One region of the Pseudomonas sp. Leaf58 genome, then DNA from elsewhere that is predicted to be linked to it. Evidence: predicted binding sites of a transcription regulator. Region 1 holds the regulator's gene; the other holds the start of a gene.
What was found. Region 1 encodes FliA, which starts transcription of late flagellar genes. Its sites were predicted from a motif close to CTAAAGTTTNNNNNNNNNNNGCCGNTAA; they were not measured.

Region 1 (14,575 bases):
CTGCGGTCTTGTAGGTCAACAGGTGCTTGAGCAGCGCCCGGTAGGCGATCAACCCCCGGCTCTTGCTGTCGAACTGCGAGGGCGTGACACCCTTGCGGCTGGCATCGCGCAAGCGGGTATCAACCGGAATGTAGCCCTGCCACACCTGCTGGCCGTAGGTATCACGCAGCAGCTTGAGGGTGCCCAGCGAGGCTTGGGTACGGCGGTCGAACAAAGTCGGCACGATCTGGTAGGGCAGCGCCTGCTTGCGCGAGCGGTTGACCATGGCCAGGGTCCCGACCATGCGCTCCAGCCCCTTCACCGCCAAAAATTCGGTTTGCACCGGGATCACCAACTGCTGGCTGGCTGCCAGAGCATTGACCATCAGCACACCCAGCAAGGGTGGGCTGTCGATCAGCGCATAGTCGAAGTCCTGCCACAGCTGCGCCAGACTCTTGGCGATCACCAGGCCCAGGCCATTCTGCCCCGGCGACTGGCGCTCCAGCACTGCCAGTGCGGTACTCGACGGCAGCAGCGAAATGCGCTCGTCACTGGTGGGCAGCAGCAATTGCCCAGGCAGCCCATCGGGCACTGTACCCTTGTGCAGGAACAGGTCGTAGCAGCTGTGCTCCAGGGCATCGGGGTTGTGCCCGAAATAGCTGGTCATCGAGCCGTGCGGGTCGAGGTCGACGACGACCACACGCTTGCCGGCCTCGGCCAGCAGGCCGGCCAGGGCGATGGTAGTGGTGGTCTTGCCGACGCCACCTTTTTGATTGGCTACTGCCCAGACTCTCATCAAGCAAACTCTATCTATTGATTTGGCAGGGACACTGTAGGGGGCAACTGTCTTGCTCAAAAATTTAAAAGCTCGCGCGATCAGTGTGGAAGCGGGTTTACCCGCGAACACCGGCGCAGCCGGTGCCATGCACCGTGTCGCCTTCTTCGCGGGTAAACCCGCTCCCACAGGGATCGCCGACAATCTCATCAACTCGATAACGGTGACAGAGAATTGACGAGTTACTGCCCCACCACCGTTGCTGGCGTTGCCGGTGCACTTTGTGTGCCAGCCCGGCGCAGTGCCGCATCCGGCGTGGCATGGGCGCTGCCCGAGCCGGTCAGGCTGCGGCGCACTTCGAGGTTGCGCGAAATCACCAGCACCACACGGCGGTTGCGCGCACGCCCGTCAGCCGTGTCGTTGCCGGCCACCGGCTGGTACTCGCCATAGCCCACCGAAGCCATGCGCGCCGGGTTCACCCCTTCCATGGCCAGCAGGCGCACGATGCTTGCCGCCCGCGCCGACGACAGCTCCCAGTTGGTCGGGTACTGCGCGGTGCGAATTGGCAGGTTGTCGGTAAAGCCTTCGACATGCACCGGGTTGGCGAACGGCTTGAGGATGTTGGCCACCTTCTCGATGATGGCAAACGCCTTGTCGCTGGGCATGGCATCGCCGCTGCCAAACAGCAGCGAAGAATTGAGCTCGATCTCGATCCACAACTCATTGCCGCGCACGGTCATCTGGTTGCTATTGATCAGGTCGCCAAAGGCATCGCGCACGTCATCGCTGATGGTTTTCAGCGGGTCGACATGGGTGGCCGCAAGGCCGGCTTCGGTCTGCTCGCTGTCCTTCACCAGCGGTTCGGCGGGGCGCACACTCAGCGGCTGCTGTTCACCAATGGGAATCGGCTTCATGCTGCGTTCTGGGTCGTTGAACACCCCCAACAACGCCTGGGAAATGACCTTGTACTTGCCCTCGTTGATCGAGGAAATCGAGTACATCACCACAAAAAACGCAAACAGCAAGGTGATGAAGTCAGCATACGACACCAGCCAGCGTTCGTGGTTTTCCGGTTCCTCGGTATGACGTCGACGGCGCATGGGTTACTCCATGAAGCCTTGCAGCTTCATCTCGATCGAGCGCGGGTTTTCGCCCTCGGCAATCGACAGCAGGCCTTCGAGCAGCATCTCGCGGTAGCGCGACTGGCGCATGACAATGGCCTTGAGTTTGCTGGCAACCGGCAGCAGCACCAGGTTGGCGCTGGCCACGCCGTAAATGGTGGCAACGAAGGCCACAGCAATGCCGTTGCCCAGCTGCGACGGGTCGGCCAGGTTGCCCATCACGTGAATCAGGCCCATCACCGCACCGATGATGCCGATGGTCGGCGCGTAGCCGCCCATGCTCTCGAACACTTTGGCGGCCTGGATATCACGGCTTTCCTGGGTCAGAAAGTCAACTTCAAGGATGCTGCGGATAGCTTCCGGCTCGGCGCCGTCCACCAGCAGTTGCAGGCCCTTGCGCGCATACGGGTCAGGCTCGGCATCCGCCACCCCCTCCAGGCCCAGCAGGCCTTCCTTGCGCGCGGTCAGGCTCCAGTTGACGACACGGTCGATCCCGCCAGCCAGGTCGACCCGTGGCGGGAACAGGATCCAGCGCAGAATCTGCAAGGCGCGCTTGAAAGACGACAGTGGCGACTGCAGCAATGCCGCCGCCAAGGTGCCACCCAACACAATCAGCGCCGCCGGGCCATTGACCAGGGCGCCGACATGGCCGCCTTCAAGGAAGTTGCCACCGACAATGGCAACAAAGGCAAGGATCAGGCCAATCAGGCTGAGCACGTCCATCAGACGCACGCCTCCACCAGGTGCTTGCCGATTTCATCCAGGCTGTACACCGCGTCGGCCAGGTTGGCCTTGACGATGGCCATGGGCATGCCATAGATCACGCAGCTGGCTTCATCCTGGGCCCACACTGTGCTGCCGCCCTGCTTGAGCAGGCGCGCGCCTTCGCGGCCATCGGCACCCATGCCGGTGAGCACCACCGACAGCACCTTGTCGCCATACGACTTGGCCGCCGAGCCGAAGGTAATGTCCACGCACGGCTTGTAGTTCAGGCGCTCGTCACCGGGCAAGATCTTCACCGTGCCACGGCCGTCGATCATCATTTGCTTGCCGCCGGGTGCCAGCAGGGCTAGGCCTGGGCGCAGCAGGTCGCCGTCCTCGGCCTCCTTGACGCTGATGCGGCACAGCTTGTCCAGGCGCTCGGCAAAGGCTTTGGTGAACGCCGCCGGCATGTGTTGAATCAACACGATCGGTGCCGGGAAGTTGGCTGGCAACTGGGTCAGCACCCGCTGCAGAGCAACTGGGCCACCTGTGGAGGTGCCGATGGCTACCAGTTTATAAGGCTTGCGCTTGGGTGCCGGCGAGTGCGCTGGCGCCGCTGCCGGGGCCGGCGCACGGGCAGGCACGGGCGGGCGCACCGGCGCCGGGCTGCTGAGGCTGCTGGCCGTGGCGTGGCCGCTGGCCGGCGCAGGCGCGGCAACCGGCGCGTGGCTGGCGTAGCTGCCGAAACGGCGGTTGCTGCGGGAAATGGTATGCACCTTCTCGCACAACAGCTGCTTGACCTTGTCGGGGTTGCGCGAAATGTCCTCGAAGTTTTTCGGCAGGTAATCCACCGCACCGGCATCCAGTGCATCGAGGGTGACACGGGCGCCTTCATGGGTCAGCGACGAGAACATCAACACCGGCGTCGGGCAGCGCTGCATGATGTGCCGCACCGCGGTGATGCCGTCCATCATGGGCATTTCGTAGTCCATGGTGATGACATCGGGCTTGAGCGCCAGCGCCTGGTCGATTGCTTCCTTGCCGTTGGTCGCGGTACCCACTACCTGGATCGTCGGATCCGCCGAGAGGATTTCCGAGACGCGGCGGCGGAAGAAACCGGAATCATCCACCACCAGGACCTTGACTGCCATAAACACTCCATTAGGCGGCGCAACCCGCCAGGGTGCGCCACCGAAATCAAATACGCCGCGCGGCGTAACGCTTGAGCATGCTCGGGACGTCGAGAATCAACGCGATGCGACCGTCACCGGTGATGGTGGCCCCGGACATGCCCGGGGTGCCCTGCAACATCTTGCCCAGCGGCTTGATGACCACTTCTTCCTGACCCACCAGTTGATCGACGACAAAACCGATGCGTTGGGTGCCGACCGAGAGGATCACCACGTGGCCCTCATGCTGCTCTTCGTGCACCTGGCCCTGTACCAGCCAGCGCTTGAGGTAGAACAGTGGCAGCGCCTTGTCGCGCACGATCACCACTTCCTGGCCGTCGACCACGTTGGTGCGCGACAGGTCGAGGTGGAAGATCTCGTTGACGTTGACCAGCGGGAAGGCGAACGCCTGATTAGCCAGCATCACCATCAAGGTAGGCATGATCGCCAGGGTCAGCGGCACTTTGATGACGATCTTCGAGCCCTGGCCCTTGGCCGAGTAGATATTGATCGAGCCATTGAGCTGGGAAATCTTGGTCTTCACCACGTCCATGCCCACGCCACGGCCAGACACGTCAGAAATCTCGGTCTTGGTCGAGAAGCCCGGCGCAAAGATCAGGTTGTAGCAGTCCGACTCACTCAGGCGCTCGGCGGCGTCCTTGTCCATCAGGCCCTTTTCCACGGCCTTGGCGCGCAGGATGTTCGGGTCCATGCCCTTGCCGTCGTCAGAAATCGACAGCAGGATGTGGTCGCCTTCCTGTTCGGCCGACAGCACCACCCGGCCAGTGCGCGCCTTGCCAGCGGCCTCGCGCTCGTCGGGCATCTCGACACCATGGTCAACCGCGTTGCGCACCAAGTGCACCAACGGGTCGGCCAGGGCCTCGACCAGGTTCTTGTCGAGGTCGGTCTCTTCACCGACCAGCTCCAGGTTGATCTCTTTCTTCAGCTGCCGGGCCAGGTCGCGGACCAGGCGCGGGAAGCGGCCGAAAACTTTCTTGATCGGCTGCATGCGGGTTTTCATCACCGCGGTCTGCAGGTCGGCTGTGACCACGTCGAGGTTGGACACGGCCTTGGACATGGCCTCGTCGCCGCTGTTCAGGCCCAGGCGCACCAGGCGGTTACGCACCAGCACCAGTTCGCCGACCATATTCATGATCTCGTCCAGGCGCGCGGTGTCGACCCGCACGGTGGTTTCCGCTTCGCTGACTGCATGCTTGTCGGCGGCCGGTGCTGGCGCGCGCGCTGCTGGGGCCGGCTTGGTGGCTGGCGCCGGGGCCGGGGCCGGGGCCGCTGGCTGTGCAACCGGCTGGCGGTCGGCTTTGCCCGCAGCAGGTGCCTGCACCTTGGCCGCAGTTGGGGCTTCGACGGCGGCAACGTCGCCGCCGAACTTGCCCTTACCGTGCAACTGGTCGAGCAACGCCTCGAACTCGTGCTCGCTGATTTCATCGCTGGCTGCGGCAGTTGCACTGGCCTCGGCCACGGCAGGTGCCGGCGCCTTGACGGCAGGCAAAGCATCGGCCTGGAAAGTGCCCTTGCCGTGCAGTTGGTCCAACAGCGACTCGAATTCATCGTCGGTGATTTCGTCGCTGGCCGCTTCCACCGTGCTGGTGGCCGCTGGCACGGCGACCTCGGCGCTGAACTGGCCTTTGCCGTGCAACTGGTCGAGCAACGACTCGAACTCGGCGTCGGTGATGTCATCGCCTTCGCCGCTGAGGGTCTCGCCCTGCAGTTGCTCATCGGCTTCGGCTTGCGCCTTGACCGCATCGAGCGAATCGAGCAGCTGCTCGAACTCGCTGTCGGTAATGTCCTGTGCCTCGGCCACCGGCGCCGGCGCCGCAGGCTCTGGCGCTGCCGGGGCTTCGGCAGCACCGGGTTCGGCCAGGCGTGACAATGCCGCCAGCAGCTCGGGGGTAGCCGGGGTCACGTCACCACGCTCGCGCACCTGGCCAAACATGCTGTTGACCGTATCCAATGCCTCGAGCACCACATCCATCAGTTCCGCATCGACCCGGCGCTCACCTTTGCGCAGGACGTCAAACACGTTCTCGGCGATGTGGCAGCACTCCACCAGCTCGTTCAGCTGAAGGAAGCCGGCGCCCCCTTTTACAGTGTGGAAACCGCGAAAGATCGCATTGAGCAGGTCGGCATCGTCGGGCCGGCTTTCCAGCTCGACCAGTTGCTCGGACAGTTGCTCAAGAATTTCGCCGGCTTCTACCAGGAAATCCTGGAGGATTTCTTCATCGGCGCCGAAGCTCATCAAACGTGCTCCTTAAAAACCCAGGCTGGACAGCAAATCATCGACATCGTCCTGACCGGACACGACGTCTTCACGCTTATCGGCATGAATCTGCGGACCTTCACCCCGAGTCGGATGTTTTTCTAGATCTTTTTCTGCGCGCAATTGATCGTGGTCATGCTGGATGCCGGCAAAGCGGTCCACCTGGCTGGCCATCAGCACCAATTTCAGCAGGTTGCTCTCCACCTCGGTCACCAACGTGGTGACGCGCTTGATCACCTGGCCGGTCAGGTCTTGGTAGTCCTGGGCCAACAGAATGTCGTTGAGGTGGCCGGCGACCTTGCGGTTGCCTGCGGCACTGTGCGTCAGGAAACTGTCGACGCGTTTGACCAGGTCACGGAATTCCGGCGCAGCCACTTCGCGGCGCATGAAGCGCTGCCAATCAGTACTCAAGGCCTTGGCCTCGCTGGCCAGGTCGTTGAGCACCGGGGTGCTTTCTTCGACCAGGTCCATGGTGCGGTTAGCCGCGCCCTCGGTGAGCTTGACCACGTAGGACAAGCGCTCGGTGGCGTCGGTTATCTGCGACACCTCTTCAGCCTGGGGCATGGTCGGGTCGATCTGGAAGCTGACGATGGCACTGTGCAGCTCGCGCGTCAGTTTGCCCACTTCCTGGTACAGACCGCGGTCGCGGGTTTGGTTCAGCTCGTGAATCAGCTGTACCGCCTCGCCAAAACGGCCCCGCTCCAGGCTCTCGACCAGCTCCTGGGCATGCTTCTTCAGGGTCGATTCGAACTCGCCCAAAGAGGTTTGTGATGATTCCATGGCGCGCCCCCTGACGTGACTCAGCCGTTGACGCGTTCGAAGATCTTCTCGATCTTTTCTTTGAGCACCTGGGCGGTGAACGGCTTGACCACGTAACCATTGACGCCGGCCTGGGCCGCTTCAATGATCTGGTCACGCTTGGCTTCGGCAGTCACCATCAGGACCGGCATGGTTTTCAGCTTGTCGCTGGCACGCACTTTACGCAGCAGGTCGATGCCGGACATGCCAGGCATGTTCCAGTCGGTCACCAGGAAGTCGTAGTGGCCGTTTTCCAGCATCGGCAACGCCGTGGTGCCGTCGTCGGCTTCGTCCGTGTTGGTGAAGCCAAGGTCACGCAACAGGTTCTTGATGATCCGCCGCATCGTCGAAAAGTCGTCAACGATGAGGATTTTCATATCTTTGTTCAAGTAGACCTCCAAGCAGTCTCAAACGCGCTCGGCCCCGAGCGCGCATTCAATCAATTCGGTGCAACATGGAAAACGCACGTGGAAAACGACTGCAACGATAGCGGGCTCAACGCGCCCGCCATTCTCCCAGGCGGCTGCGCAGGCGCGCGGCGCACTGGCTGTGCAGCTGGCTGACCCGCGACTCACTGACCCCAAGCACCTCGCCGATTTCCTTAAGGTTCAGCTCTTCGTCGTAGTACAGCGCCAGTACCAGGCGTTCACGCTCCGGCAGGTTGGCGATGGCCTCGGTCAGGGCAACCTGGAAGCGCTCGTCCTCCAGGCCTCGTGCAGGCTCGACCTGGCCACTGGCACCATCCTCATGCAGCCCTTCGTGCTCGCCGTCCTGCAGCAGGTCGTCGAAACTGAACAGGCGGCTGCCCAGGGTATCGTTCAAGATCCCGTAGTAATCATCGAGACTCAATTGGAGTTCGGCAGCAACTTCATGATCTTTAGCGTCGCGACCGGTTCTGGCTTCAACGGCACGCATCGCATCGCTGACCATGCGGGTATTACGGTGCACCGAACGGGGTGCCCAATCGCCCTTGCGCACTTCGTCGAGCATGGCCCCGCGAATGCGGATGCCGGCATAGGTTTCGAAACTGGCGCCCTTGCTGGCGTCGTATTTGTTGGCCACTTCCAGCAGGCCAATCATGCCGGCCTGGATCAGGTCTTCGACCTGCACGTTGGCCGGCAGACGCGCCAGCAGGTGGTAGGCGATGCGCTTGACCAGCGGGGCGTAGCGTTCGATCAGCTCGTACTGGGCGTCTTTCGATGCCCGGCTGTACATCTTGAAACCGCTCGCACTCATAGCACGGGACCCGCGCTGGTGGGCTGCACCAGGCGCTCGACAAAGAACTCCAGGTGGCCACGCGGGTTGGCCGGCAGCGGCCAGCTGTCGACCTTCTGGGCAATCGCCTTGAAGGCCAGCGCACACTTGGAGCGGGGGAAGGCTTCGTAGACCGCGCGCTGCTTCTGCACGGCCTTGCGCACACATTCGTCATAAGGCACTGCGCCCACGTACTGCAGGGCAACGTCGAGGAAGCGGTCGGTGACCTTGGTCAGCTTGGCGAACAGGTTGCGCCCTTCCTGCGGGCTTTGCGCCATGTTGGCCAGTACCCGGAAGCGGTTCATGCCGTAGTCGCGGTTGAGCAGCTTGATCAGGGCGTAGGCGTCGGTGATCGAGGTGGGTTCGTCGCACACCACCAGCAGCACTTCCTGGGCAGCACGGACGAAGCTGACTACCGAGTCACCAATACCGGCAGCGGTGTCGATCACCAGCACGTCGAGGTTGTCACCGACTTCGCTGAATGCCTGGATCAGGCCGGCATGCTGGGCCGGGGCCAGGTGCACCATGCTCTGGGTGCCCGAGGCCGCCGGCACGATGCGCACACCACCAGGGCCCTGCAGCATCACGTCGCGCAGTTCGCAGCGCCCTTCGATGACATCGGCCAGGGTGCGTTTGGGGGTAAGGCCCAGCAACACGTCGACGTTGGCCAAGCCCAGGTCGGCGTCGAGCAGCATGACTCTGCGGCCAAGCTCAGCCAACGCCAGGGACAGGTTCACTGAAACGTTAGTTTTGCCGACGCCACCTTTGCCACCGGTCACGGCGATAACCTGTACGGGATGCATGCTACCCATGTCTGTTCTTTACCTTGTCTCGCTGGGACTCAGGCCACACGTAGGGCAATTCTGCGTACCCTTTGGCATAGCTACCTTGCACACACTTCATCATCAACCCGCTCGCCTTGGGTTGTGATAGAGATCAGCGAACATGTCGGCCATGGCCTCTTCGCTGGGCTCGTCCTGCTGCTGCACATTGACCGCACGGGTAATCAGCTGGTGCCCCCGCGGCAGGTGCAGGTCGTCCGGAATGCGCGGCCCATCGGTCAGATAGGCCACTGGCAGTTCATGACTGATGGCAAGGCTCAGCACATCGCCAAGGCTTGCCGTTTCATCGAGTTTGGTCAGGATGCAACCGGCCAGGCCACAGCGCTTGTAGCTGTGGTAGGCGGCGGTCAGCACCTGCTTCTGGCTGGTGGTGGCCAGTACCAGGTAGTTCTTCGCGGCAATGCCACGCCCGGCCAGGGTTTCCAGTTGCATGCGCAGGGCCGGGTCACTGGCCTGCAGACCGGCGGTATCGATCAGCACCACGCGCTTGCGCAGCAGCGGCTCCAGCGCCGCCGCCAGCGACTGCCCCGGGTCGACATAAGTCACCGGCACATTGAGGATGCGGCCCAAGGTCTTGAGCTGCTCCTGGGCACCGATGCGGAAGCTGTCCATGCTCACCAGCGCCAGGTTCTGCGCGCCGTACTTGAGCACATAGCGGGCGGCCAGCTTGGCCAGGGTGGTGGTTTTGCCCATGCCGGCCGGGCCGACCATGGCAATCACACCGCCCTCTTCGATCGGCTCGACCTCGGGGATTTCGATCATCCGCGCCAGGTGCGCCAGCAGCATGCGCCAGGCCTGGCGTGGCTCTTCGATTTCGGCGGTCAGGTCCAGTAGCTCGCGCGCGATCGGGCCGGACAGGCCGATGCGCTGCAGGCGGCGCCAGAGCGTGGCCTGCTGCGGCTTGCTGCCCTGCAGTTGGGACCAGGCCAACGAACCGAGCTGCACTTCCAGCAGCTCGCGCAGGCCCGACAGCTCGGTGCGCATGGCATCGAACAGGCGCGGGTCGACCGGCGCCTGCGCCGGGGCTGCAGCGGCGGCCTGCGGGGCATCGACGTGCGGCTCGATCAGCGGCTCGGCAGCGGTCAGCGGCTGCCCGGCGAACAATTGGCGGTTGTTGTCGCTGCTGTCCGGGCGATGGTCCAGCTCGGCCTGGGCAGTGGCGATGCGCGTATGGGTCTTGCGCAGCTCTTCTTCCAGCTCGGCATTGGGCACCCGCGGGGCCAGGGCGGACAGCTTGTAGTCCAGCGCCGCCGTCAGCTCGACACCGCCAGCAATGCGGCGGTTGCCGATGATGGCGGCGTCGGCGCCCAGCTCATCACGGACCAGCTTCATGGCCTGACGCATATCGGCGGCGAAAAATCGCTTAACTTGCATTATCCCCTACCTCAGCCATTAGGGCCCACGGTGGCAACGATGGTGACTTGCTTGTTGTCAGGTATTTCCTGATACGCCAGAACATGCAAATTCGGTACAGCCAGGCGCCCGAAACGCGACAGCATGGCGCGGATCGGGCCGGCGACCAGGAGAATAGCCGGTTGGCCCTGCATTTCCTGGCGCTGGGCCGCTTCGATCAACGAACGCTGCAGCTTTTCGGCCATGCTCGGCTCCAGAAGAACACCGTCTTCCTGACCTTGCCCGGCCCTTTGCAGACTATTGAGCAAAATCTGTTCCAACCTTGGCTCCAGGGTAATCACTGGCAGCTCCGACTCAACACCGACAATGCTTTGCACGATGGCGCGACACAATCCGACGCGCACTGCCGCTACCAGCGCGGCGGTATCTTGACTCTTGCCGGCATTGTTCGCGATCGCCTCGGCGATACTGCGAATATCACGCACTGGCACCTGCTCCGACAACAGCGCTTGCAGCACCTTGAGCAGGCCCGACAAGGAAATGACACCCGGCACCAGCTCTTCGGCAAGTTTAGGCGATGCCTTGCCCAACACCTGCAGCAATTGCTGAACCTCTTCGTGGCCGATCAGTTCATGGCAGTGCTTCTGCAAGATTTGGTTGAGGTGGGTGGCCACCACGGTACTGGCATCGACCACGGTGTAGCCCAGCGACTGCGCCTGAGCGCGCTGGCCGACATCGATCCACACGGCCTCCAGGCCAAACGCCGGGTCGCGCGCGGCAATGCCGTTAAGGGTGCCGAACACTTGCCCTGGGTTGATTGCCAGCTCCCGGTCCGGGTAAATCTCGGCCTCGGCCAGGATCACCCCCATCAGGGTCAGGCGGTAGGCGCTGGGCTGCAGGTCGAGGTTGTCGCGGATGTGCACGGTAGGCATGAGGAAGCCCAGGTCCTGCGAGAGCTTCTTGCGCACCCCCTTGATTCGCGCCAGCAACTGGCCGCCCTGGTTGCGGTCGACCAGCGGGATCAACCGGTAGCCGACTTCCAGGCCGATCATGTCGATCGGCGTGACGTCGTCCCAGCCCAACTCCTTGGTCTCCATCGCGCGCTGTGGCGAGGGCAGCAGGTCCTGCTGGCGCTGTGCTTCTTGCTGCGCCTGCACCTTGGTCTTCTGCTGCTTCTTCCACACCAGGTAGGCGCCGCCACAGGCCAGCAGGCCCAGGCCGAGGAAGGCCACGTGCGGCATGCCCGGCACCAGGCCCATGACGATCATCAGCGCACCGGACACCGCCAGCGCCTTGGGCGAATCGAACATCTGCCGGTTGATCAGCTTGCCCATGTCCTCGGAACCCGAGGCACGGGTAACCATGATCGCGGCGGCGGTGGACAGCAGCAGTGATGGCAATTGCGCCACCAAACCGTCACCGATGGTCAACAGGGCGTACACCTTGCCGGCATCGCCGAAGCTCATGCCGTGCTGCAGCATGCCGATCAGCATGCCGCCGATCAGGTTGATGAACAGGATCAGCAGGCCGGCAATGGCGTCACCGCGGACGAATTTGCTGGCACCGTCCATCGAGCCGTAGAACTCGGCCTCCTGTGCCACCTCGGCACGCCGGTGCTTGGCCTGGGCCTGGTCGATCAGGCCGGCGTTGAGGTCGGCGTCGATGGCCATTTGCTTGCCAGGCATGGCGTCGAGGGTGAAACGCGCGCTCACTTCCGAGATACGCCCGGCGCCCTTGGTCACCACCACGAAGTTGATGATCATGAGGATGGCGAACACCACGGCACCGACCACGTAGTTACCACCGATCACCACCTCGCCGAAGGCCTGGATCACCTTACCGGCTGCGCCGTGGCCTTCCTGGCCATGCAGCATCACCACCCGGGTGGAGGCCACGTTCAGGGCCAGACGCAGCAGCGTGGCCACCAGCAGGATGGTGGGGAACGCGGCGAAGTCGAGCGGGCGCAGGGCGTACACGCAGACCAGCAGCACCACGATCGACAGGGCAATGTTGAAGGTGAAGAACACGTCGAGCAGGAACGGCGGTATCGGCAACATCATCATTGCCAACATCACCAGCAGCAACAGCGGCACACCCAGGTTGCCCCGGCCGAGCCCGGCCAGGTTGTTACGGGCGTTGCTGATTAACTGAGTGCGATCCACCGCGAGTCCTCTTCATGCAAAACTTTGACGCACAAGGGGCGTCTGGCGCTGGCTTTGCAAGAAGCCTTCCAACTTTGTGGATCTGGTGTGAGCCGGGGTGTTCGCCTTGAGGTTTTTACCGCCTGTTAGATCGAGCGCCGCCCGCGCGGCGCTTCGCGGCGCAAGGCCGCTCCCACATCTGTTTCGGGCCAATCACTCCTGTGAGTTCTCTTCTGTCCGCCTGTTTGTTCACTTCGATATCGAGGGGCAAAGCTGCTCTTCATCCATTTCCAGCCATGCACCAAGGCTGCAACCCGCCTGGCACAGGAGTGATTGGCCCGAAACAGATGTGGGAGCGGCCTTGCGCCGCGAAGCGCCGCGCGGGCGGCGCTCGACCTCACAGGCGCTGAATGTGGTGCGACGAGCACCTGTCAACTGTCGCGGCGCAAGTCCGACGGGATCGGCAGGTCGTCTTTCAGCGGCTCCGGCCGCTTGCCCTTGCCCGCCCGGTACTGGCGGATCTGGAACACATAGGCCAGCACCTGCGCCACCGCCAGGTACAAGCCGGCAGGGATTTCCTGCTCAAGCTCGGTGGAGTAATAGATCGCCCGCGCCAGCGCTGGCGATTCAAGGATCTGCACCTTGTGCTCCACGCCTATCTCGCGAATTTTCAAGGCAATGAAGTCGGTGCCCTTGGCCAGCAGCAATGGCGCCACCCCGCCTTTCTCAGGGTCGTACTGCAAAGCCACCGCATAATGCGTCGGGTTGGTGATGATCACATCAGCCTCAGGCACGGCGGCCATCATGCGCCGCTGCGACACCTCACGCTGCAACTGGCGAATACGCTGCTTAACCTCAGGCTTGCCTTCGCTGTCCTTGTACTCGTCGCGCACTTCCTGCTTGGTCATCTTCATTTTCTTGTGCGTCTGGTACAGCTGGAACGGCACGTCCGCCGCCGCGATCAGCAGCAACCCAGCGGCCATCCACAACGCACTCCAGCCCACCACCTGCACACTGTGGATGATGGCCTGCTCCAGCGGCTCATTGGCAATCGACAGCAGCGCCTGGCGATCATGGGCCAGCACCACCACCGCCACTATCAGGATCACGAAAAACTTTGCCAGCGCCTTCAGCAACTCGGTCAGGGCGTTCATCGAAAACATTCGCTTGATACCCGACAACGGGTTCATGCGGCTGAATTTTGGTTGCAGCAGGCTGCCGGAGAACAGGAAACCGCCCAAAGCGATGGGCCCGATGAAAGCGACCACGAACAGCAGAATGAGCACCGGCTGCACGGCCCAGATGGCCATCTTGCCCGACGCGAGCAAGAAAGCCCCCATGGCCCGCTCATCGACGATCATGTCGCGGGTCAGGCTGAAGTTCAGGCGCATCACCGCCAGCAAGGTCTCGGCCAGGTGACCACCAAATGCCAGCAGGGCGCCGGCGCCCGCAAGGGTGACCGCAACCGTATTGAGCTCCTTGGAGCGGGCGATTTCGCCCTTCTCACGCGCCGTGCGCTTGCGTTTCTCGGTGGGCTCTTCTGTTTTGTCCTGACCGCTCTCGCTTTCTGCCATGCTCAGCGCGCCCTCGCCAGCTCACGCAACCATTGCAACGCTTCGCTGGCCAATGCCTGGTAATGGGCAAGTATATCGGCCAAGCCGACCCAGAAAATGAACATGCCCATGACCAGAATCAGCGGGAAACCAATGGAGAAGATGTTCAGCTGCGGCGCGGCGCGGGTCATCACGCCAAAAGCAATGTTCACCACCAGCAGCGATGCGATCGCCGGCAGGATCAACAGCAAGCCGGCGCCGAAGACCCAACCCAGACGCCCCGCTATCGCCCAGAAATGGCCTACCACCAGCGCGCTGCCCACCGGCAAGGTGGTGAAGCTTTCGCTCAACACCTCGAACACCACCAGATGACCGTTCATCAGCAGGAACAACACGCTCACCAGCATGGTCATGAACTGGCTGATCACCGCGACGTTCACGCCATTGGCCGGGTCGACCATCGAGGCGAAGGCCATCCCCATCTGCACCGCGATGATTTGACCAGCGATCACAAAAGCCTGGAACAACAACTGCAATGAAAACCCAAACAACGCCCCGACGATGACCTGTTCGGCACACAGCAATACGCCGCGCAGGCTCAATGGGTCGA
Region 2 (16,069 bases), 580 kb from region 1:
CGCCAGCAACGCGTTGTGCAACGGCAAGTAGCGGCCGTCCATGGCGCGGCAGTCGATATTGATAGCCTTGACCGCGCGCTCGGCCTGGGCCGAGCTGAAATGCAGCCGCGCAGCGTAATCGCGCTGCAACCGTTGCACATACGTCAGGCCATCGCCGCCAGCCGTCTTGGTCAGCGACGTGGTTTCGGGCTTGCGTTGCAGGTCCTGTTGGCAAAGCTCGCTGCGCTTGTAAAAACGATGGGAAACATGCTCGCCGGAGGGTTTGTGCACGGCAGAAAGCACAAGCACATTGCCTTCCTCGAATAACATCGACGTGTGCGCCTGGTAGTCGCTGGAAGGGGTCCAGATAGAGGCCGGCAAACCAGCAGCCGACTGCACGCATTGCGGCCCGGTGGCGGTGGCGCGAAGCTCGTAGAGCGGGGTTTGGCGAAAGGACTGCGGCGTTTCAGCGAACGCTGAGCCGGCCAGCGATGTAAGTAATGAAAAACAGGTACCAAGGATAGGGAAAGTCCGGTTCACGATACTCTCATGCGCAATGAAGTCGTCGAAAGCAGCATAGGATGCCTTTACCTGCCCTGTCGGTTTTTCTTCGCTCTATTCGGCCAGGGCGCCGGCTGATTTTTTACGCACTTTTTACGGCTGGGCACACAACCTGAAGGAATACTGGGCGCGCAATGCTCAGGGATGGCATGCACCACTACCCGTCTGCCCAGAGAAGCCCTTCGTGAGCCAGTCCGCCGTCACCGCAAATCAATCCCTTCCCCGTAAATCCAGGCCCATCGGCATGTTGGTGGCCGCTGTCGGCGTGGTGTATGGCGACATCGGTACCAGCCCGCTATACACCCTCAAAGAGGTATTCGCCGGGCACTATGGCGTGCAGGCCAACACGGCCGGGGTGCTCGGTGTGTTGTCGCTGGTGTTGTGGTCGTTGCTGTGGGTGGTGTCGCTCAAGTACGTACTGTTCATTCTGCGCGCTGACAACCAGGGCGAAGGCGGCATCATGGCCCTGACGGCTTTGGCGCATCGGGCGGCAGCGCCCTACCCGCGGCTGGGCAGAGTGCTGGTGCTGCTCGGCTTGTTCGGCGCCGCGCTGTTCTACGGTGACAGCATGATCACCCCGGCGATTTCCGTGTTGTCGGCCGTTGAAGGCTTGCAACTGGCTTTCGACGGGATCGCGCATTGGGTGGTGCCGCTATCGGTGGTGGTGCTGGTGGCGCTGTTTCTGATCCAGAAGCACGGCACCGCGCGCATCGGCATTCTGTTCGGGCCAATCATGGTGCTGTGGTTCATTGTGCTGGGGGCGCTGGGCCTGCATGGCATCGTCCAGCGCCCGGAAGTGCTGCAGGCGCTCAACCCGGCTTGGGCAGTGAAGTTTTTTCTGCTGCACCCCGGCATGGGCGTGGCGATTCTGGGTGCGGTGGTGCTGGCGTTGACCGGCGCCGAAGCGCTCTACGCCGACATGGGGCACTTTGGCCGAAAACCGATTGCGCGGGCTTGGTTCCTGCTGGTGCTGCCCGGCCTGGTGCTGAATTACTTCGGTCAGGGCGCGTTGATCCTCGATAACCCGCAGGCGGTGCGCAACCCCTTTTATTTGCTGGTGCCTGAATGGGCGCTGTTGCCGATGATCGGGTTAGCCACCCTGGCCACCATCATCGCGTCCCAGGCGGTGATTTCCGGCGCGTTCTCCTTGACACGTCAGGCTATCCAACTGGGTTATGTGCCGCGCATGTTCATTCAGCACACCTCCAGCGAGGAACAGGGGCAGATCTACATTGGCATGGTTAACTGGGCCCTGATGGTTGGCGTGGTGCTGCTGGTGGTTGGCTTTGAGTCGTCCGGCGCACTTGCGGCAGCCTATGGCGTGGCCGTGACCGGGACCATGCTGATTACCACGATGCTGGCCTCGGCGGTGGTGCTGCTGCTTTGGAAGGCGCCGCGCTGGCTGGCGCTGCCGATGCTGCTGGCGTTGCTACTGGTTGACAGCCTATATTTTGCCGCCAATGCGCCGAAGATCGTGCAGGGCGGGGCGTTTCCGGTGATTGCCGGGGTGGCGCTGTTCGCCTTGATGACGACCTGGAAGCGCGGGCGCAGGCTCATCGTCGAGCGGCTGGACGAGAGTTCGCTGCCGCTGCAGCTGTTCATCACCAGCCTCCAAGCCCAGCCGCCGCACCGCGTGAACGGCACCGCCGTGTTCCTCTCCGCCAGGCCCGAGGCGGTGCCACACGCCTTGCTGCACAACCTGCTGCACAACCAGGTACTGCATGAACACATCGTGCTGCTGACCGTGGTGTTCGAAGATGAGCCACGGGTCAGCGCGGGCAAACGCTGCGAAGTCGAGGCCTTTGGTGACGGCTTTTTCCGTGTGAGCCTGCATTTCGGCTTTATGGAGGAACCCGACGTGCCGCTGGCGTTAAGCCGCTGCCAGCGAACGGACCTGCAGTTCGGCCCCATGCGCACTACCTATTTTCTTAGCCGGGAGACAGTCATCGCCGGCAAGCAAATGGGCATGGCCCGCTGGCGCGAGCACCTGTTCGCCTTTTTGCTGAAGAATGCCAACAGCAACCTCAAGTACTTTCAGCTACCGCTGAACAGGGTCATCGAGCTGGGCACTCAGGTCGAGATTTGAGCGGTCATGCTGGGGGCCGGGGTCAGATGCTGCCCATGCCAAGAACGAAGCACGAACGATGAACTGAAGTGGGAGCGGGCCTATTACAGGCTCACACCCTGAACCGCCCCACCAACGCCGTCATCTCTCCTACCAACCCGGACAGTGCCTTGCTCGCTTCGCTGGTCTGCTGCGCCCCCGCTGCCGAGGATGTCGAAAGCTCGCGGATGTTCAGCAGGTTGCGGTCCACTTCCCGCGCCACCTGGGCCTGTTCTTCGGCGGCACTGGCAATTACCAGGTTGCGCTCGTTGATCTCGCCGATCGCGCTGTAGATACCCTCCAGCACCTGCCCCGAGGCCAGGGTGACGTCCAGGGTCGACTGGGCGCGGCTGGTGCTCGCTTGCATCGAGGCTACCGCCGCTTCGGTGCCCGCCTGCACACGCCCGATCATCTGCTCGATTTCCTGGGTCGATTGTTGCGTGCGGTAGGCCAGTGTCCGCACTTCATCCGCCACCACCGCAAAACCGCGCCCCGCTTCGCCCGCGCGAGCGGCCTCGATGGCGGCATTGAGCGCCAGCAGGTTGGTTTGCTCGGACACCGAGCGGATCACCTCCAGCACTTTACCGATATCCCGCACCTGCCCGACCAGTTGCTCCAGGTGCGCGCTGCTGGTCTGGATCTCGCGGGTCATGGCCTGGGTGCCATCGATGTTATCGCTGACTTGCCGACGGCTTTGCGCGGCCAGCTGGTTGGATTCGCTGGTGGTCTGCGAAGTGGTGATGGCGTTGCGCGCAACCTCCTCTACGGCCGTGGTCATTTCGGTGACGGCAGTGGCGGCCTGCTCCAGCTCTTGGCCCTGCTGGCGCAAGTTGTTGGCGCTTTCCTCGGTGACTGCGTTCAGCGCCGTGGCGGCTGCGTCCAATTGCCTGGCACAGCTGTTGATTTGCCCAAGGGTGTCGCGCTGGCTCTGCTGCATGCGCTCCAGTTCATGGAACAGCTGGCCGATCTCGTTAGTGGCCTGCCCGTTCACCGGCATACTCAAATCGCCGCCGGCAATGCGCTGGAAATGCCGACCTGCTTCGCGCAACGGGAGCAGCACGCGCTGGGCAATGAAGGCCCAGCACAGCACTGCCAGCAACACTGTCACGCCCAGCAGCGCCAGGCTCAGCAGCTGGGCTCGGGCCAGGCGCCGGTCGGATTCCAGCATGATCTGCTGGCCGCGCTCACTCAATGCCCCGACCAACTGCTGGCGCAAGGCCTGCAACCGGCCCATGGCATTGCCGGCGTCGGTGTTGACCTTGAAGTATTGTTCGAGCGAGCGTTGACGGGTGGCCTCACGCTGCCCGGCAACCGCCTTGGCGTACTCGCCGAAGGTGGCCTGCAATTCGGCGGCCAGCGCGTGGAGTGCAGGCTCACGGGTGTTTTCGACAAACGCGTTCACCAGTTGCTGGCTCTTGTCGTTCAGCTCAACCGACAGCGCCATGCGTTTGTTCGCACTTTCCTCATGGCCGCCCAACTGCTCGATGAAGCCAGAGGACACATTGGCACTGGCGCGAATCGCCATCAGCAACGCATTGTTCAACCGGTCCGACTGGTGTGCGGTCTGGTCCAGTTCGGTGATCTGCTGGTCACTGCCCACCGCTGCCCGCCAGGCACTGACGGTCGAAAACAGCAGGGTCAGGCTGAACAGCGACAGCACCCAGAACATTCCGCTACGGATCTTCAGGTTGGCAAGCATGCAGGCAGTACTCCTTGTTGGCACCACTTCTGGTCGATGATTCGACGGTGGGTGTGCTGCTATCGGAGGTACAGGCGCAGGCTTGAGGCGGCGGGGTGTGGTTATGTGCGGTAACCGAACAGATGTTGCCAACCACAGGCTGCGGAAAAGCCCCCCCCTATCCAAGCGGGAACTTCAACGCTGCGCTTGGGTCGATAGCATCCCCTCGCCCTCCGGCCAGGGGCTTGCCCAAGCCCTGTCGAGTCTACTGCCAATGCCCAGTGCACCCGTTCTGCCAGCTTTGCTCTTGTTGTTCAGCGCAGTCACGGCACAGGTCGCACTGGCCGGCGAGCGCTATGCGCCGGCACGCAGCAACAGTGCCTCGACCGTACTGATCGAAACGGCCTCGCAGCAGTATGCCGACGGGCAGTTGGACCAGGCAGCGGCCACCCTGGAGCGCGCGCTGCACATTCAGCCGAACAACCCGGCGACGCTGCACTACCTGGGCGTTTTGCGCCTTCAGCAAGGGCAGTATGAACAGGCACAAACCCTGGCGCTGCGCTCCAACCTGCGGGTTGGCGCCAACCATGCTTTGCGCAACCGCAACCTGCAGCTGATTGAGGCCGCGCGCAATGCCCAGCGCTCAGGCCTGCTGCCGACCGCTGCGCACTAATGGCGGTCAGACACTGCGCGTCAGGCCGCCATCGACCTTGATGTTTTGCCCGGTGATATAGGCCGCTCCTGCACTGGCCAGAAACGCAATGGTCGCGGCAATTTCTTCGCTGCTGCCATAGCGCTTGAGCGGTACGCTGTCGCGGCGCTGCTCGGTAGCCGGCAGGCTATCGATCCAGCCGGGCAATACGTTGTTGATGCGTACGTTGTCCGCCGCGTAGGTGTCGGCGAATATCTTGCTGAACGCGGCCAGGCCGGCACGGAACACCGCCGAGGTGGGGAACATTTCGTTGGGTTCGAATGCCCAGGCGGTGGAGATGTTGATGATTACCCCGCCCTTCTGCCGCTGCATGATCGGCGTCACCAGGCGTGCCGGGCGGATGACATTGAGCAGGTAGGTGTCCATGCCCTTGTGCCAGTCTTCGTCGCTGATCTCCAGGATCGGTGCGCGCGGGCCATGGCCGGCGCTGTTGACCAGCACATCGACGCGTCCCCACTTTTCGACCACGGCATCCACCAGCCGCTGCAGGTCCTCGACCGACTGATTGCTACCGGTAATGCCGATACCGCCCAGCGCCTCGGCCAACGCTTCGCCCTTGCCCGAGGACGACAAGATACCGACCTTGAAGCCGTCTGCAGCCAGGCGGCGTGCCGCTGCTGCGCCCATGCCGCTGCCACCGGCGGTGATGATGGCTACTTTTTCCACAGACATATTGCCTCCTTCGGCGATGAAACCAGGTGTTTGCACGTGCATTCACACTAGCAGCCACACCGGCGCGGAGGGAGGCAGCAGGGCGATGCCTAGCCAGTAGATTTTCTTTCGCCAGCCTGAATCTTCAGCCACGCCCTGACGACCTGCAGGGCCACAGGCGGCTGCCCCTTGCGCGGCCACACCAGGTAGAACGCCTTGTCCAACCGCAGTTGCTGGGGGAACACCTGCACCAGCCGGCCCGCGGCGATGTCGTCGTTGACGAAAGCCAGACTGGCGAGGGTGATGCCTTGGCCGCCAATGGCGGCTTCAATGGCCAGCGAGGTCTGGTTGAAGCGCACGGTCTTCGCACCAGGTGCCGGATGGCCTGGGAACACTTCGGCGCAGAACTGCGGCCAGAAGTTGTGCGCATCGTGCAACGCCACGTAGCGTTGCAAGTCGGCAAAACCCTCGGGCCAGCCCACTTGTGCCAACAACGCCGGGCTGGCCACCGCCACCACCGGTTGCTCCATCAGCAACTCTGCATTAAGCCCGGCGCCAAACGGCGGCTGCCCATAACGCACGGCCAGGTCGACCCCATCGGTATGAAAATGCGAAAGCCGGTCGGTGGCCAACACCCGCAGGTCTATCTCGGGGTTACGCTCGGCAAAATGGCCCAGTTTGGGAATCAGCCATTTTGAAGCAAAGGTTGGCGTTACGCTGACGGTGAGGTGGGATGGCGCCGGGCGCAACAGCCGTGTGGCCTCATCGATCATCGCCAGGGCGCTGCGCACACTGGTGCTGTACGCGTGGCCGGCATCGGTCAGGCCAAGGCCGCGCGGCAAGCGCTCGAACAGGCGTACCTCCAGCCCGGCCTCCAGCCCGCGAATCTGCTGGGCGACGGCCGCCTGGGTGACACCAAGCTCCTCGGCCGCCAGGCGAAAGTTCAAGTGGCGCGCCACCACTTCGAACATGCGCAGCGCATTGAGTGAGGGTAAGCCGGGGAAACCTGCAGGCATGGCGATGATTTTTCTATTGGCTGACCAGCAGCATTACGCCGAGGCTAACCTCATCGCCCCGGGAAGTCGATGGTTTGCCCCTGAGGCAGCGGGCAAGCCAGCCACGCAGGCGCCGCGGGGCCTGGCATCGGCAGGGCCGGTGTTAAAGGACTGCCGTTGCAATCGCCCTCGCCGCCTGAGCCAGGCGCAGGGTGGCCAGGCGGATTTCATCCGTATCCAGCGAGGCAAAACCAAGGCGCAAGGCATTTTCCGCATGGCCAAACGGGGAAAACTGCCGACCACTGCGCACCACCAAGTCCAACTCCAACGCTTTGCCCACCAACTGGTCGACATCGATCGCGTCGTCAAACTTCACCCACAGCGCCAACCCGCCTTCAGGTTCGCGCACGGTTACCTGGTCACCAAAGGCATCCTGCAAACACGCCAACAGGGTCTCCCGACGCTGACGATACGTTCGAGCAACCCGTCGCAAGTGCTTCTTCAACTCGCCATCGCTGATCAAGTCCGCCAGCATCCGCTGCATCACCGCATCGCCCTGCCCCAAGGTCAAGGTCGCCCTGCGCTCGAGCACCGCAGCCACCTGGGCTGGCGCCACGATGAAGCTGCAGCGGAAGGTACTGCCCAAAGACTTGGACAGTGAGCCGATGTAAATCACATGCCGCTGCTGACGGTCACTGGCCAACGGCAAATAAGGCCGCCCGGCATAGTGGTATTCGTGGTCGTAGTCTTCCTCGACCACGCAAACGTCGTGCTGCCGCGCCAGCTCCAACAACTGCTGCCGCCGCCCAGCAGGCAGGCTGACCGTGGTCGGGAACTGGTGATGGGGTGTGATGTACAACATTCGCACCTTGTGCTGCCGGCACAATGCATCGATTTGATCAACCCGGCAGCCCTCGTCATCCAGGCCCACGGTGACCAACTGGGCGCCCAACTGGCGAAAGATTTCCCACGCTGGCGGATAGCTCAGGCGCTCGACCAGCACCACATCACCAGGTTTGAGCAGCACACTGGCCACCAGGTACAGCGACATCTGCACGCCCTGGGTCAGGCAGATATGCTCGGCGCCAACGTTCAGGCTGCGGTTGTGCCGCAACATGTCGGCCAAGGCGCTGCGTAGGTAGCGGCTGCTGCACTCGCTGCCATGGCGCACGCTGTTGGTAGCGAAACTGTTGCGCAAGGCATTGCGGTAATAGCGGTGCAACACCGCCTGCGGCAACAGGCGGTGGTCGCAGGCGCCATTGTCGAAGAACAACGCACCCGGCCGGCCCTGCTGCGCGGCAGCTTGTTGGTTGGCCGTAAAGTAGGCCACGGCGGGCTCCTCTTGCAGCGCCAGAGCAAAGGGCCGCGCGGCACCAGGCTCGGGCAGGCTGCCAGCGGCCAGTTGCCGACTGACGAAGGTGCCCCGGCGCTGCACGCTTTCCAGCCAGCCTTTGGTCTCGGCTTCTTCGTAGGCAAGGATCACCGTCTTGCGATTGACGTTCAGCAGCTGCGCCATTTCCCGCGTGCCGGGTAACGCCGTGCCTGGGCGCAGGCGGCCTTCGCTGATCGCGGCCACCAGGCCCTCAACAATCTGCCGGTACGTAGCCTGCGGCTGCGCACCGTCGAGCTTGAGCAGCGGTTGCCATTTGCGAAGCTGGACCATGTGAATTAACCAAAACTGGAGGTTCTACGGGTCCTGGACTATAGCAACAATCCAACCTCCATTTGCCCAGAGGTGTACATGCAAAGCCGCCACGTCATTGAATTGTCGCCCTCGGGCAAAACCTTCGAAGCCAGCCAGGAGTTGCTGCTCGATGCCATGCTCGCCAGCGGCCTGCCGGTGCCTTTCTCTTGCCGTCGTGGCGCCTGCGGGTCATGCAAGGTCAAGGTGGTATCGGGGCAGTATCAGGACAAGCAGCGGGCGGCGGACGTGCCCGCCCCCTGCTACCCCCTGGCCGCTGATGAAATGCTGCTGTGCCAAAGCCATGCCTGCAGCGACATGCGCCTGGAGATCCCCGGCTGGTCGCTGGAAACCCCAGCACTGGAGACCTACGCCCAGGTTCTGGGCAAGCGGGAACTGAGCGCTGATATCATCGAGTTGGTGCTGCGGCCGGCACAGCCGCTGGAAGTACGGGCTGGCCAATACGTACGCTTTCGCCTCGACAACGGCGACAGCCGCTGTTTCTCCATCGCCAACCTGCCCGCCCAGGCCCAAGGGCAGCTGGTGTTTCACATCCGCAAGGTCACTGGCGGCCTGTTTACCGAACGCCTGCTGCCAACCCTGCAAGCCGGTGACAGCTTGAAACTTGAAGGGCCGGTGGGTGCCTGCACCTGGCAGCACGATGACCACCGGCCCCTGGTGCTGTTCGCCACCGGTACAGGTTATGCCGGCATCAAGCCATTGCTGCTGACCGCCTTGGCAAGTGATGCCGAGGTCACGTTGTACTGGGGCGGCAAAACCACCGCCGACTTCTATGACCGTGCGTTTCTCGACCAGGCCAGCCGCACGCACTCACGCTTTCGCTGGCACCCGGTGCTGGCGGGCCAGGCGCGGGTGCAGCAGGTGGCGCTGGCCCAGGCCCATCGCTGGGCCGACACCCAGGTGTATGCCTGCGGCAACCCGGCGATGATCAGCCAGGCTCGCGAGCAGTGCCTGGCGGCAGGCCTGCAGCCCCATCGTTTTGTCGCCGAGGCTTTCGTTGCCAGCGGTGCATTAGTACCCGAGGCTTCTGCGGCCAACACCCTGCACCCAGTGCTGGAGAAAGTCGGCCCGCGCTACTCGCTGGACGGCATGCTCGCGGCCCGCGAGCAGTCGGTACGGTCGGTGGCGGCGATCGCCAGCCAGCTCCATGTCGGCATGACCACCGCCCAGGCACTGGAGATGGCCGCGCAAACCTTGCAAGCGATGGGTGCATCACACACCTGGCACCCCACCTATATCCGCTTTGGCGACGATACTGTGCGCACGCCCCGCCAAGGCATCGATCTGCAGCGTGTATTACGCCCCTCAGACATCGTCGTGGTCGACGTCGGCCCAGTGTGGGATGGCTATGAAGGCGACTATGGCGACACCTTCGTGTTTGGCGAGCGCGACCTGCACCACGCCTGCGTCAAGGCCTTGCATGAGGTGTTCGACGAAACCCGCCAGGCCTGGGGCCGCGGCCTGACCGGGCGTGAGCTGTATGACTTCGCCGAGCGCAGCGCCCAAGCAAAAGGCTGGCAGTTGGAGCGCAACCTGGCCGGGCACCGCATTGCCGACTTCCCGCATGTGTTGTATGGGCAGGACAAACTGGCCGAGGTGGAAATCGTCCCGAGCGAGGTGGTATGGGTACTGGAGATCCAGTTGTGCCACCCCAGCGAACCCGTTGGGGCGTTTTTTGAAGACATCCTGATCGGTGAAGCCAGGCCGGTTGCGGCAACGGCAGCGTAATCGGCACACTGTCCAACCCTGCTTGCAGACACGGACGACAACCATGCAGATACGCAAACTGACCCTTGATGACCTTCCCCACGCCAGTGCACTGTGCATGGATGCATTTATGCAGGCAGTCGCCCCCTCGCTGTCGGCGCAGGGTGTGGAAACCTTCGCCAAGGTGGCGGCAGCCCAGGCATTCGCCGAGCGCATGCAGGGCGACAACCTGATGCTGGCCTGTGTATCTGAGGGCGCAATAGCGGGGTTGATCGAACTCAAGGAGGGCCGCCATGTGGCGATGCTGTTCGTCGCCCCGGGCTGGCAACGTACGGGCATCGGCATGCGCCTGATGAATGCTGCGCTGCGCCATGCCCGGGTTGAGGTGGTGACGGTCAAGGCGTCGTTGACGTCAGTGCCTGCCTACCAACGCTACGGCTTCACCCTGGCGGGCGAAGTGGGCGAGTTTGCCGGGCTGGTCTATCAGCCAATGGAAAAGCGCCTGCCCGGCTGAGGCGAGCGGCCGGCACATCCGTACAAGGCACAAGGCCGCGCCTCATGCTTGAATACACCGCCAAGCCCTCTGTTCCGGAACTCGCGCCCCATGAACCGCAACGACCTGCGCCGTGTCGACATGAACCTGCTGGTGTTGTTCGAAGCCCTGATGATCGAACGCAACCTGACCCGGGTCGGCGAAAAGCTGTTCATCACTCAACCCACCGTCAGCGCCGCCCTTGCTCGCCTGCGCGAGCTGTTCGACGACCCGCTGCTGATTCGCAACGGCCGGGCCATGGAGCCGACGCCAAGGGCCATGCAGATCTTCGCCGAACTGGGGCCTGCCATGGACGTGATCTCCGCTGCCATCAGCCGGGCCCGCGAATTCGACCCGGCGAACAGCTGCAACGTGTTTCGCCTGGGCCTGTCGGACGATGCCGAGTTTGGCTTGTTCCCAGCCCTGCTCCAGGCCCTGCGCGAAGAAGCCCCGGACACCAGCGTGGTGGTGCGGCGGGCCAACTTCTTGCTAATGCCAGCGCTGCTGGCCAGCGGCGAAATCTCGGTGGGGGTAAGCTACACCACCGACCTGCCGGCCACCGCCAAACGCCGTAAGCTGCGCGACATTGGCGTGCGGGTGTTGCGCGCCGACAACCGCCCGGGCCCGCTGAGCCTCGACGAATACTGCGCGCGGCCGCATGTGATGGTGTCATTCTCGGGCGACATGAGTGGCAACATCGACCTCGACCTGGCGCGCATCGGCCGCTGCCGCAAAGTGGTGCTGGCGGTGCCGCAGTTCGGCAGCCTGCGCGCCTTGCTGCGCAACACCGAGCTGATCGCCACGGTGCCCGACTACGCCGCCTGCGCCCTGGCCGACGATGGCAGCCTGCGCGCCGACCCGGCACCGTTCGACATCACCGAGGCCGAGCTGTCGATGGTGTGGAGCGGCGCCCAGGACAACGACCCCGCCGAGCGCTGGCTGCGTGAACGCATTCTGCAGTTCATGGCGCGGTAGGGGCTGGCGATAAATCGAGCAAGGGCTACCCGGGTGGCCGCAACACAATGCCAGCGCAAAAGCCTACTTGGCCCGCTGCATCCACGCCGCCCCCAGCCCACTGAGGCAGATCACCAAGATGCCCACCAGGCTCAAGGTATCTGGCACCTGGCTGTAGACCACAAACCCCAGCAAGCCAGCAAACACGATTTGGCAATAGCTGAACGGTGCCAATAACGCCGGTGCCGCATGGCGGAAAGCCTGGGTCAGCAGCAGGTGCGCAGTCATGCCAAAGCCACCCAGCGCTAGCATCAGCAGCGCATGGTCCCAACGTGGCATTGCCCAGAAAAACGGCACCAGCGCACTCATCGCCAGGGTGTTGCACAACCCCGCATAGAAGTTGCTGGTGGTCGGGCTGTCATGTGCAGCCAAGATCCGCGTTAGCAACTGGTAGAAGCAGAAGCCCAGCGCCGAACCGAACGGATACAGAATCGCCGGGGTGAACATCGCGCCACCCGGGTGCACCACCACCAGTACGCCGATAAAGCCCATCACCACCGCCGCCCACTGCGCCACCGTCACCCGCTCTTTCAGCAGCGGCGCCGACAGCGCGGTTACCAGTACCGGGGCGAGGAAGTTCACCGCCGTGGCCTCGGCCAGCGGTAGGTACTGCAGGCCGGTGGTGAATAGCAGGCTGGTACTCAGCAGGCTCAGGGCGCGTAGCGTCTGCAACAGCGGGCGGCGGGTGCGCAGCACGTTGAGGCCCGCCTTGGGCAGGAAGATACCGGCCATCAGCAGCGTGTGCACCACATACCGCGCCCACACCACCATGATGATCGGGTACACGCCACCGAGGAATTTGGACAGGGCATCGTGGCTGGCGAACAGGAAGGTCGCCACTACCACCAAGGCGATGCCACGCAGGGGTTGGTTGACGCCGGACAGCGGTGTGCTGGAACTCATGGCACTCTCGATGACGGCGCGGCTGGATGCGGCGCCCGGGCAAAGTCGCGCAGGCATGGCCTGGCGGATGCAACAGCTCGAATTCTAGAAGAGATGCCGCAGGATAAGGAAGTTCAATTGCCGCTTGACCAGGCCGATTGCAACTTCTGTTCGCTGATCGACCACTTTGTGCCCCGCGCGCATGGCCCGTGCCGTGCTGATCGCCGACCATCGACTGCGAACCCCGCACACCGTACAAGGAATTTACATGCAAAGGCTCACCACCCGTAACGGCCTGGCCCTCCCTGCAATCGGCCTGGGTACTTGGCCAATGACTGGCACCGAGTGCACCCAAGCGGTGCGCCAGGCGCTTGAAGTGGGTTACCGCCACATCGACACCGCCACTGCCTACGACAACGAGGCCGCCGTCGGCCGGGCACTGCGCGACAGCGATGTACCGCGCGAACAAATCCACCTGACCACCAAAGTGTGGTGGGATCGCCTGGCGCCCCAGGCCATGCGTCAATCGCTGGAAGACAGCCTGCGCACGCTGGGCACCGAGCAGGTCGACCTGTTCTACATCCACTGGCCCGGCAAGGACTGGGACCTGGCCCGCAGCATCGAAACCCTGGTGGCACTGCGAGACGAGGGTAAGGCGCGCAGTATCGGCGTCGCCAACTTCCCGCTGGGGTTGCTGCGCCAAGTGGTGGAAACCCTGGGTGCGCCATTGGCGGCGATCCAAGTGGAATACCACGTGCTGCTCAGCCAGCAAGCGCTGCTGGACTACGCCCGCCACCACGACCTACTGCTCACCGCCTACACCCCGCTGGCCCGTGGGCAGGCGGCTGCGCAGCCGGTGATCCAGGCGATTGCCCGCAAACATGGCGTGCTGCCCAGCCAGGTGGCGCTGAAGTGGTTACTGGACCAAGACCGCGTGGCGGTGATCCCCAAGGCCAGCAGCCGCGACAACCAGCTGGCCAACTTGGCGGCGCTGAACGTGCAGTTGGATGACGAGGACCGCGCGGCGATTGCCGGCTTGCCCAAAGACCAGCGAGTGGTCAGCCCAGCATTTGCGCCAGACTGGAACAGCTGAGTCTTGGGCCAGGCTGGTAACCGCTCAATGGCGGGCGCCCGTTACCAGAAAATTGAGCAAGCCGGCATCATCAGCCAGGCTAATCGCTTGCGCTGGTCGCGACAGGCTCGCCAACAGCGCATTGCAAAACGCTAGCGCAGGCGCGTCCTGGGCATAGCAGCGCAGCAGCCAATCGCCCTCGCCGCCCAGCAGTTGCAGCGCCACGGCCCGGCCAATGCCCTGCCGACGGTATTTAGGTAGTATGAACAGGTCGGCCAACTCGAACGCCTCGATGCTCGGCAGCTCGCTGCGTTCCACCAGCACGAAGCCGGCGATGAAGCCGTCTGCCAGCACCAGGTAGGCGGCCCAGCCATCGGCCTGCCAGTAACGTTGCAAGTGCTCGTCATGGATATAGAAGCGGCCATCCACGTCGACGTCTTCCTGCTCCCAGGCGGAGGACTCGTAGGCGTAAAACTGGTAGAGGTTGCGAATCAGCGGGGCTTGGTCGGCGGTGGTGGGCAAGAGTTCGATGGGCAGCATGGTGCGGGGCTCGGGTAAAAGGCCAATTCTAGATCACTCGCCCCTGGCAGCAAAAAACCCAGGCCCTCCCCGCACGGAAAGGCCCAGGCAAAAACCAATCAGAACATCAGGTCACTCACCGTGTGGTCGGGGACCTGAGGGATCATTTCAGGCCTCAGTCGCTTTGCAGAGCACGCGGGCGGTGGCTGCGCGCTTCGGCGGCCGGGGCCTGGGCCGCTTGCAGGTGGAAGTCGAACGCAAGCTCGGCAAAGCGCTCGCCCTGCACGCCACGGTCGTGCGCCGCTGCGGCATCTTCGACAAAGCGCAGGTCACCGACCAAGCCGTCACGGGTGGCGTAGGCGAAGTCATCCCACAGGTATTGGTCACCGGCAAAGTTGATCTGCGTGGTCAAGTGGCGGTGCCCCGGTGCCGAGATGAAGAAGTGCACATGCGCCGGACGCTGGCCGTGGCGGCCAAGCAGGTTCAGGCACTCTTGGGTTGGCCCCTGCGGGTCGCAGCCGTACCCCGATGGCACGATGGAACGCGCGCGGTAGCGGCCCTCGGCATCGGTGATGATGCGCCGACGCAGGTTGTATTCGGACTGGCTCGAGTCGAAGTACGAATATGTGCCTTGAGTGTTGGCATGCCACAGGTCGACGGTGGCACCGGCCAGCGGCTTGCCGTCGGCATCGAACACTTGGCCCTGAAGGAACATCACCACGCCCGGGTCGGTGCCGTCATCCATGCGCACTTCGCCTTGCGCCAGCGGCGCCCCCGCCACATACAGCGGGCCTTCGATGGTACGCGGGGTGCCGCCAGTCAGGCCGGCTTCGGCATCCTTGGCGTCTTGCAGCAGGTCGAGGAAGTGCTCGATGCCCAGGCCCGCCGCCAGCAGGCCGGCTTCGTTGCGGCCACCCAGGCGGTTCAGGTAGTCCACGGCGTGCCAGAACTCGTCCTCGGTGATTTCCAGGTCTTCGACCAGGCGCGCGGTGTCCTGCAGCAGCCGCAGGATGATCTGCTTGAAGCGTGGGTTGCCTTCGGCATGGCCCAGGCCAGCCACTTGGTTGAAGAACGCTTGAACATCGGCAGTGTGGGAAATTTTCACGGTCATCGTGTTTACCTCATTTTGTTCTTGTCGGGCAGACTGGGGCAAATCAGCGGTCGTCGCTGTGAATCGACGAGGGGTGCCGGCACAGGCCGGTGACCTCGATGTCCATGTATGGGAACAGCGGCAGCTGCATCAGGGTGTCGTGCAGCGCCTCGACGCTGGGCACATCAAATACGCTGTAGTTGGCGTAGTGCCCGGCAATGCGCCACAGGTGGCGCCAGCTGCCATCGCGCTGCAGGCGCTGGGCCAGTTCCTTTTCGTCGGCCTTGAGCTGGGCGGCTTTGGCCGGGTCCATGTCGAGCGGCAGTTTCACGGTCATTTTTACGTGGAACAGCATGAAATTCTCCTTGAGTCGTTGTAGGAGCGGCTGCAGCTGCGAACACCGGCATGGCCGGTGCCCTCCACAGCGTTGCCTGCTTCGCGGCTAAAGCCGCTCCCACAAGGGTTGTGTGTTATTTCAGCCATGCCGATTCAGCGGCGGGCGAAGCGCGCCAGGCGCTGTTCGTCCAGGGTCAGGCCCAGGCCTGGAGTGCGTGGAATGTGCAACTGGAAGTCGCGGTACTGCGGCGGCTCGTTGACGATGTCTTCGGTCAGCAGCAGCGGCCCGAACAGCTCGGTGCCCCAGGTCAGCTGGCGCAAGGTGAGAAAGGCATGGGCCGAGGCCAGGGTGCCGATCGAGCCTTCGAGCATGGTCCCGCCATACAGGGCAATACCGGCGGCTTCGGCGATTTGCGCGGTGCGCAGCACGGCGCGCGGGCCGCCGTTTTTGGCGATTTTCAGGGCAAAGATGCTGGCGGCGCCGTCGGCGGCCAGGCTGAAGGCGTCCTCGACGCTTTCAATCGACTCATCGGCC

Region 2: a site for FliA is predicted at 4,403-4,430, ahead of DV532_RS14750 (methyl-accepting chemotaxis protein). Genes of this name have one in related genera too.

Annotation. Positions count from the first base shown of each region.
Region 1 is NZ_CP032677.1:3,760,569-3,775,143, forward strand. Features, by position in the region: gene DV532_RS17485 (ParA family protein) at 1-775, opposite strand, end outside; gene motD (flagellar motor protein MotD) at 997-1,854, opposite strand; gene DV532_RS17500 (flagellar motor protein) at 1,858-2,598, opposite strand; gene DV532_RS17505 (chemotaxis response regulator protein-glutamate methylesterase) at 2,598-3,728, opposite strand; gene DV532_RS17510 (chemotaxis protein CheA) at 3,775-6,003, opposite strand; gene DV532_RS17515 (protein phosphatase CheZ) at 6,016-6,804, opposite strand; gene DV532_RS17520 (chemotaxis response regulator CheY) at 6,825-7,199, opposite strand; gene fliA (RNA polymerase sigma factor FliA) at 7,318-8,058, opposite strand; gene fleN (flagellar synthesis regulator FleN) at 8,055-8,888, opposite strand; gene flhF (flagellar biosynthesis protein FlhF) at 8,982-10,292, opposite strand; gene flhA (flagellar biosynthesis protein FlhA) at 10,304-12,433, opposite strand; gene flhB (flagellar biosynthesis protein FlhB) at 12,844-13,986, opposite strand; gene fliR (flagellar biosynthetic protein FliR) at 13,989-14,575, opposite strand, start outside.
Region 2 is NZ_CP032677.1:3,179,794-3,195,862, forward strand. Features, by position in the region: gene DV532_RS14740 (hypothetical protein) at 1-519, opposite strand, end outside; gene DV532_RS14745 (potassium transporter Kup) at 785-2,626, shown strand; gene DV532_RS14750 (methyl-accepting chemotaxis protein) at 2,718-4,343, opposite strand; gene DV532_RS14755 (tetratricopeptide repeat protein) at 4,597-4,995, shown strand; gene DV532_RS14760 (SDR family oxidoreductase) at 5,002-5,706, opposite strand; gene DV532_RS14765 (LysR substrate-binding domain-containing protein) at 5,796-6,701, opposite strand; gene DV532_RS14770 (PLP-dependent aminotransferase family protein) at 6,844-8,343, opposite strand; gene DV532_RS14775 (NAD(P)H dependent flavin oxidoreductase family protein) at 8,422-10,110, shown strand; gene DV532_RS14780 (GNAT family N-acetyltransferase) at 10,154-10,603, shown strand; gene DV532_RS14785 (LysR family transcriptional regulator) at 10,694-11,596, shown strand; gene DV532_RS14790 (DMT family transporter) at 11,660-12,538, opposite strand; gene DV532_RS14795 (aldo/keto reductase) at 12,786-13,610, shown strand; gene DV532_RS14800 (GNAT family N-acetyltransferase) at 13,635-14,129, opposite strand; gene catA (catechol 1,2-dioxygenase) at 14,284-15,219, opposite strand; gene catC (muconolactone Delta-isomerase) at 15,263-15,553, opposite strand; gene DV532_RS14815 (muconate cycloisomerase family protein) at 15,688-16,069, opposite strand, start outside.